DNA from 2 places in the Rhizobium sp. CFBP 8752 genome. Region 2 is predicted to be linked to the other one. Evidence: predicted binding sites of a transcription regulator. Region 2 holds the regulator's gene; the other holds the start of a gene.
The links. Region 2 encodes LexA, which represses DNA repair genes until DNA is damaged. Its sites were predicted from a motif close to TGTTCNNNNTGTGTTCNG; they were not measured.
Positions count from the first base shown of each region.

Region 1: IFT59_RS05345 (putative DNA modification/repair radical SAM protein) is a predicted target of LexA. The motif match lies at 2,718-2,735, and genes of this name have one in related genera.

Region 1 is NZ_JACYUZ010000001.1:1,110,116-1,114,327, forward strand. It holds gene IFT59_RS05330 (3-deoxy-manno-octulosonate cytidylyltransferase) at 1-835, opposite strand, end outside; gene IFT59_RS05335 (glycosyltransferase) at 906-1,958, opposite strand; gene greA (transcription elongation factor GreA) at 2,022-2,498, opposite strand; gene IFT59_RS05345 (putative DNA modification/repair radical SAM protein) at 2,741-3,973, shown strand; gene IFT59_RS05350 (UdgX family uracil-DNA binding protein) at 3,973-4,212, shown strand, end outside.
Region 2 is NZ_JACYUZ010000001.1:1,762,890-1,767,101, forward strand. It holds gene kdsA (3-deoxy-8-phosphooctulonate synthase) at 1-780, opposite strand, end outside; gene IFT59_RS08460 (VOC family protein) at 785-1,660, opposite strand; gene lexA (transcriptional repressor LexA) at 1,853-2,572, shown strand; gene IFT59_RS08470 (ComEC/Rec2 family competence protein) at 2,553-4,212, opposite strand, start outside.

The DNA of each region.
Region 1 (4,212 bases), 650 kb from region 2:
CCTTCTTGGACCTGATCCGCAGACCTCTTGCGAGATTGTAGATGACGCGAAGCGGCATGGTGATCGTGATCAGCTTGCCGAGGTTGCGGTTGCTGTTTTCCAGCCGTTCGGAAAGGACCTGGATGGCGGCAAACACAAAGTTGCTGTTGTCGATATCGGGGAAGTGGCGCGACAGCGCCTTGTAGGGATTGAAAGCTGTTCTTCCTGCCATTTCGAGCTTGTCGCTGTTGGCGAGCAGTTGCAGCACCGACTGTTCGAACGTCCAGTCGTGGATGTGGAACATCTGCCACTTGCGGCTGCGGCGTCCCGAGAAACCGCAAAGCACGACCTTCGCCTGCGGCACCTTCTCGCAGAGCCAGACCGAAAGCGCGAAGCCGGAACTGGCGGTATGGTCGCGCGGGTAGAAATCTTCGAGGTAGCTGCAAAGGTCGATGGCACCTGCTGCGACGCCGCCGAACTCGGCCGGTTCCGTCACCTGTTCCATCGTGGCGGCGCGCATGCTCATGACGCCGGTAAACCCGGGGCCCGGCAGCAGGGCCAGCACCTTGTCGAGAGCGTTGTCGTAGAGCAGTTCGGACCCGACGCGGCTCGTGCGTGCCACCAGCAGCGAATTGCGCGTGAACGGCGTTTTCAGCACCTTGCTGACGTAGTTGAAAAAGACGAACAGCGTCGTTTCCGGATAGGCGGCGTGGATCTCGTTGAAGTTCTGCTCGTCACTGTTGGCGACAAGGACGATGTGGGTATAGCCGGCGAAAAACTGCTGCCAGTCTTCCTCGCTCATAAGGCCGCTCGTCGTCGGTCTGTGCTGCGCCATCCCGGCAGAAAGTTCCGTCATTCGAAGCGTCCTCCATGCAGATGCGGGCAGAGCCGGACCGGTTGCGTGGCACCGAATGCCTCTGAAGTTTTCATGGTCTGGTCTCTAAAAGCGTTTCGTAGATTTCCGCCAGACTGTTGGCTTCCTTTTCGATGGCGAATGCGACGCGCACATGCTCGCGACCGCTCCAGCCCTGCTGGCGGGCCAGTGCAGGGTTTTCGAAATAGGTGCGCAGCGCATCGCGAAGCGCCGTGTAATCGCCGGCCGGAACAACCGATCCCGTCTCACCTTCGACGATCATTTCGGAATAGGCGCCGGCATCGCTTGCAACGACTGCGGTTCCCGATGCCATCGCCTCGAGCGGCGTCAGTCCGAAGCCCTCATTGCGGGACGGCGCCACATACAGAGACAGGCGACGGTACCAAGGTTTGATGTCGTCTACTTCGCCCATGAACAGGATGCGATCTGTCAGACCGCTCATGGCGACATCGGCTTTCAACGCATCGCCGAAAACCTTGTTGTCCGGCGTGACACGTCCGCAGACGACGCCCGTCCATTCGGGATAGGACGGCAACAGTTCGATCAGGGCGCGCACGAAAAGGTCTGTGCCCTTCTGATGCCGAACGCGCCCGAAGCAGCCGATCAGATGCTTGCCGAAACCATCTGCCGGGGAGGAAGGGTCGGATGGGCCGGAGGGACGGAAGAGATCGAGATCGACGCCGTGGTGCACCACCTTATAGGGCACTTTCAGGTATGAACCCGATCGTGCAGACGTCGCGACGACCGCATCCATCTTGCTGATCAGAAAACGCGTCCAGGCGGAATGGGTTCGCTGCGCGGCGGAGGTAAACAAGAGCTTCAGCGGCATCCGCAGCACATCGCGCATGAAGAGGCCGGGCAGCATCTCGATATTGCGGCGGGCATGCCAGACACGGGCGCGCCGCCCTAATGGCGGTGACCACAGCGCGGCAAGGTCGGCATAGCGGATGTGGGGAAGGTGGGAGGGCAGGCCGGGCCCGAGGACCGCGATCTTCTGACCCTTTGCCCTTTGCACCGGAATTAGTTGGACGATCGTGGACGTCACGCCGGAGAGCCGCTTCTTGAAGTTCGGCGCGATCACTTCGATATCGGATATATCGACCACGGAGCCGGGAGCGATACCGCTGCCCATCTCCGTGGCGACTTCGCCAGACGTTTCCACGAGCGATCAGCCCCAGGAGATGGCGAGGATCTCGTAGGCCTTGGAGCCGCCAGGGGCGACGACTTCGATGCTGTCACCCTTCTCCTTGCCGATCATGGCACGGGCGATGGGTGAAGAGATCGAGATGCGGCCAGCCTTCACGTCGGCTTCCTGATCGCCGACGATCTGATAGGTCTTTTCCTCTTCGGTATCTTCATCGATCAGCTTGACGGTTGCGCCGAACTTGATCGTGGAACCGGACATCTTGGAGAGGTCGATCACTTCGGCGCGGGCCGTGAAATCTTCCAGCTCGCCGATGCGGCCTTCATTGTGGCTCTGGGCTTCCTTGGCCGCGTGGTATTCGGCGTTTTCCGAAAGGTCACCATGGGCGCGCGCTTCCGCAATCGCTTCGATGATGCGGGGACGCTCCTCCTGCTGGCGCCAGCGCAGTTCTTCCTGCAACTGGGTAAACCCCTTCGGCGTCATCGGTACCTTTTCAACCATTTTCTTGTCCTTAAGGCGCATGTCCGCGGATGCCGCGGACACAAAAAGAAACAGGTTCCGGAGCGGTAACTTCGGAACCATCTGCAGCATCTGAATTTAGGGCATCATAACAGAATTTCGACTGCTCCCGCTAGGAAAATCGAAATGTTGTCAGATGCGCCAGCTGGAGTTGAATGAATCAAACGTCCCTCGATTTGTCAACGGGTTGACGCAGTCGTAAAGAACATATAGAGAACGCACTAATGAAGAAGTCGCTGAAAGAACGGTTGGCGATCCTGTCGGACGCTGCCAAGTACGACGCCTCCTGCGCCTCCAGCGGGACATCAAAGAGAGATTCGTCGGTATCCGGCGGATTGGGTTCGACCGAGGGGTCCGGCATCTGCCATGCCTATGCCCCGGATGGCCGCTGCATCTCGCTTCTGAAAATCCTTATGACGAATTTCTGCATCTACGATTGCGCCTACTGCATCAATCGTTCCTCCAGCAATGTCGAGCGCGCCCGGTTCACGCCCGAAGAGGTTATCTGGCTGACGCTGGAATTCTATCGGCGCAATTATATCGAGGGTCTGTTCCTGTCGTCGGGGATTATCCGCTCGTCCGATCACACGATGGGCGACATGGTACGGATCGCGCGGGAATTGCGGACCGTTCATAATTTTCGCGGCTACATCCATTTGAAGACGATCCCGGAAGCGTCGCAGCAGCTGATCGAGGAGGCGGGGCTTTATGCCGACCGTCTGTCGATCAACATCGAACTGCCGACCGATGCCGGGATCAGCCAGTTTGCGCCGGAAAAGCGGCCCGCCAATATTCGTCGCTCGATGGGCGATCTGCGCCTGAAGATCGAGGAAATGCGCGATCCGACGCTGCAGACCAAGCGTCGCAAGCGGTTCGCGCCTGCCGGCCAGAGCACGCAGATGATCGTCGGGGCAGACGGCGCCAACGATGCGACCATTCTTGGGACGAGCGCCAGACTTTATGGCAGCTACAGCCTGAAACGCGTCTATTACTCCGCCTTCAGTCCGATCCCGGACTCGTCGAAGACACTGCCGCTGATCAAGCCGCCGTTGATGCGCGAGCATCGGCTCTATCAGGCGGACTGGCTTTACCGGTTCTACGGGTTCGAGATCGGCGAGATTACGGCGTCCACGGAAAACGGCATGCTGGATCTAGACCTTGATCCGAAGCTTGCCTGGGCGCTCGGCAACCGCGACAAGTTTCCGGTCGATGTGAACAGGGCGGACAAGGAGACGCTGCTGCGGGTGCCGGGTTTCGGGACCAAGACCGTCGGAGCGATCCTGTCGTCGCGCAGGTTTCGCAAGCTGCGGCTGGAGGATTTAAAGCGGCTGAGCGTGTCTCTGAAGAAGGTACAGCCCTTTATCACCTGCGAGGGGTGGACACCGCGCAAGCTTGCCGACCGGGCCGATCTGCGATCCATGTTCCAGCCAAAGCCGGAGCAGCTGTCGCTTCTATGATGTACCGAGTCTTGTTGCGGGGGAGAGGCGATCTGACCGAGTGGCGCGATGCTGCGCGTGCCTATCTGGCGGCCGGCATCGCACCTGATCGCGTCGAGTGGCGCACGATGGACGACACGGACGGATTGTTCGGGCTGGACGGCAACCAGTTGCCTGCGCCTGTCGACAAGCCGGTGACGCAGGGTGTTCCTCCAGCCTTTCTGAAGCTTGCCGCCTCGGTCATCTGCCATTCCGATCCG
Region 2 (4,212 bases):
GACCATGTTCGGACCGTCGGACGGTGCGTTGTCAGGGTCTTCGTGGGTTTCGATAAAGACGCCAGCAACGCCGACGGCGACGGCTGCCCGCGCCAGCGTTTCGACAAATTCGCGCTGGCCGCCGGAAGAACCGCCCTGGCCGCCGGGCTGCTGCACGGAATGGGTTGCGTCAAAAATAACGGGGCTTCCGAGAGCCGCCATGATCGGCAGCGAGCGCATGTCGGAGACAAGCGTGTTGTAGCCGAACGAGGCACCGCGCTCGCACAGCATCACATTGGGATTGCCGCTTTCGAGGAACTTCGCCTGGACGTTCTTCATGTCCCAGGGCGCCAGGAACTGGCCCTTCTTCACGTTGATCGCGCAACCCGTCTTTGCGGCCGCGACGAGCAAGTCCGTCTGGCGCGACAGGAAGGCGGGGATCTGCAGGATATCGATCGTATCCGCCACGAGAGCGCATTGCTCTTCAGTGTGAATGTCGGTCAGAACGGGAAAGCCGAATTCCGTCTTCAGATCGGCAAAGATCGCCATCGCGTTGTCCAAGCCGATGCCGCGCTTGCCGGAGATCGACGTGCGGTTGGCCTTGTCGAAGGAGGATTTGTAGACGAGGCCGATGCCGAGTTTCTTGCAGAGTTCGACAAGCGTGCCGGCGATCATGAACGCATGATCACGGCTTTCCATCTGGCAGGGACCGGCAATCAGCGAGAGCTTTGCCGTGTTTGAGAAAACGACTTTCGAACTCCCCTCGCCCACGGACACTTCAGAATTGACGGAGACTGTCATTTCACTATTCCTCGAAACCGAAAACCACACCTTGCCCCGGGGCTGCCGACACGATCACGCGGCCATCCCTGCGGATGAATGCGACGTCATTAGCAGCAAGGGTGATCTCTGTCACGGCGAGATCGGTGGTCTTGAAGATGATCCCGCGCGCAGCGAGGCGCGACGATAACAAGGGCTTCATCGAAGACCGGAACTCGTCGCTGAACGTGTCGTTGGATTGAATGCGGATGCCGGCATTGGCAGCTTCGATCCGCAGACCGTCTTTCCCTTGCTCGGGTTGCGTCTCGAACACGGTTTCGAAAAGCGGCAGAAACTCCAGCGGGTCATCTGCAGAAAAGACGATCTCTCGAAGGCCTGTAACGGCGTTTGCGTGCTCATCAAGACCACCGCGATCTGCCGGTAATGCGGCCATGCGCTGGCAGGAAAACAGCAAGATGTCATCGACCTCGGGGACTGCCGCGAACGCCAGACGGAATGAGACTTCGCTCTCCCCACCATCGGGCAACTGCATCGGGCGGGAGAACTGAAGCATCTCGCCCGCAGACATGTACCCGTCCACAAAACGGCTATGATCGGCCGCTGCATCCTGCGTCCCGACGACCACCGCCGATAGACCTTCCCTTTTCCGCTGGCCGCGAAAGCGGATGTCGCGATCGGTGAACACGTTGCCTCGTTTTGCCGCAAGCGAGGCTTGCCGACGGTTCACAATGGCCAGTGGCTCGAGGTACGAGCCATCCGCGAAGAATATGCAGGCATTGGCTGTGCCGAAAGGGTGAACACCTTCAGGTGCCACAGTAAAGCCGAGAGCGGTCAACCTCCCCCGCGCTGACGCCAGATCTGCAACGGGCAGAACCAAATGATCGACTGACTTGTTACCCACTTACACCCCCAAAGTCTTATTCCGCAGAACATTGGCTATCGCGGGAAACTCGGCAAGTGCTGCGCACGAACTGAATACGTGATCGAACGCTGAAATGAGACTATTCTTGAGCAAAAATTTGGGGCTTGCGGAACACAGATAGAACATATAGCGTCCGTTCTGCATTTGTTTCCAATTCTGAGGGTCCCGTCCATGCTGACACGCAAGCAACAGGAGTTACTTCTGTTCATCCACGAGCGGATGAAAGAATCAGGCGTGCCGCCGTCGTTTGACGAAATGAAGGACGCTCTCGACCTTGCATCGAAGTCCGGCATCCATAGGCTGATCACCGCGCTCGAGGAGCGTGGCTTTATTCGCCGTCTGCCGAACAGAGCACGCGCGCTCGAAGTGATCAAGCTGCCTGACGCCTATGTGGCGAACCTTCATCCGCGACGGGGTTTTTCTCCCAGTGTCATCGAGGGAAGCCTCGGCAAAACGCAACCGGTCGTCGCTCAGAAGCCGGCGCCGGTCATGGCGGACAATCCGTTCTCGACAAACATTCCGGTCATGGGTCGAATCGCTGCCGGCGTGCCGATCTCCGCGATCCAGAACAACACCCATGACATCGCCGTTCCGATCGAGATGCTGGGTTCCGGCGATCATTACGCGCTCGAAGTGAAGGGCGATTCGATGATCGATGCCGGCATCCTCGATGGCGATACCGTCATCATCAAGAATACCAGCACCGCAAGTCCAGGCGATATCATCGTTGCCCTGGTCGATGAGGAAGAAGCGACCCTGAAGCGGTTTCGCCGCAAGGGTGCCTCGATCGCACTGGAAGCGGCAAACCCGGCTTACGAGACCCGCATCTTCCCGCCCGACCGGGTGAAGGTCCAGGGCAAGCTTGTCGGCCTTATTCGCCGCTATCATTAAGAACGGTGTCATCCCGGAGATGCGCAGCAACAGCCTCCGGGATGCCAAAGTCGAGTTGTCGCGTTCGCCAGTCATAGAACCGGTGGACGGTCCACGGACGGCTTGAGGTCTGTGCGCTGTCTCGCATTGCCGCCGTAATCTTGATGTCTGGCGCTGTCGCGTTCGGAATAATGGTGATTTCCAGTGCGCCAGTCCGGCGCAACGTCCGCCCGCTGAGAAGCAAGGCGCCGGAGCGGCAAGTATCGAAGCGTGCGCCGGGCGAGACGATGATCCGACCGACATCGCAGGCAAGACCGGTGTATCGGTTGTCTTCGACGGTGACGATCCGGATGTCCTGAGCAGTCTGCGCCGCGCACAGGATTTTCGGCAGACAGGCGAATCGTCCGGGCTTCAATGCTTGAAGAAAACCCCTGACATATTCGATTTCCCGGCGCGTCAAATCCGGTCGCGAATGTGGTCCAGGTGGTCTGTCATCGCTTTTCGCAAGGCTGGCACCTCGCGCTGGTTCCGAAGAGGCAAGAACCGGCAAGGCGAGCGGTTGTTCTCCGGTCTCAAGCACCAGCGCTCGCCGCCATTGATCGTAGATAAATCCCGGCGGTCGGGTTCGATTGAGGGTGATCTTGTCATCCTGGATCAGTCCCACTGACGCGCCGTCTTCGGATATGACGATATCAGGCCTCGGCGCCGAGCCTGAGCGGACCGCAAAGAGCAAAGCCACCGCCATGAACAGCGCGCCTGTCAACCTCAGCGGCGTGCGCAGCAGCGTCAGAAGCAGAAAGCCTGCCGTCGCCAGAGGCAGGAAAAGCGGGTTCTGCCGGCCGATGGCAATATCGCCGCCCCATGCGGCGACGATCTCGGCAATGCGAATGACGATCCGCAGCCCCTCGCCCATGATGAACAGAACGGGAGCATCCAGCCCGAACGGCATCAGCAGCATGGCCACGAGACCTGCCGGCATCACCACGAAGGAAATGATCGGCATGGCCGCGAGATTGGCCGCGAGGCCGTAGGTGGTCAGATGGTGGAAATGCTCGATCGAATAGATCGACGTCGACGTACTGCCGATCAGCGACGTCACCACGATCCCGGCAATGAAATGCAACGTCGCCGCAATACCCGTTATCCAACGGTTGCTACCTTTTGTCTCCTCCTTTCCTTTCGCGAAATATCGCGTCCAGAGGGCGAACCCTGCCACCAGTGCCGCGGTTGCCGCAAACGACATCTGGAAACTCGGACCCAGAATCTCCGACGGCGAGATGGCGAGGATGATGATTGCCGAAAGGGCGACGTTGCGAAGGCTGATGGAGGGTCGATCGACGAGCACGGCGACCAGCATCACCGCCATCATGATATAGGCTCGCTCGGCGGAAACCCCGAACCCGGAAATCAGGTAATAGGCGGTCGCCATGACAAGCGCACCGAACGCGGCAAACTTCTTGATCGGATAGGCCTGCGCAAAGCCTGGAAACAGCGACAGGACGGAGCGGACGCCGACGAAGAAGATACCGGCTGCCAGCGCCATGTTGAGGCCTGAGATCGCGACGATATGGGCCAGCCCGGACAGACGAAGCGCCTCGGTCGTCTCACGGGAAATTGCACGGCGCTCGTCGGTCACGATTGCGGCAGCAAAAGCGCCCGCA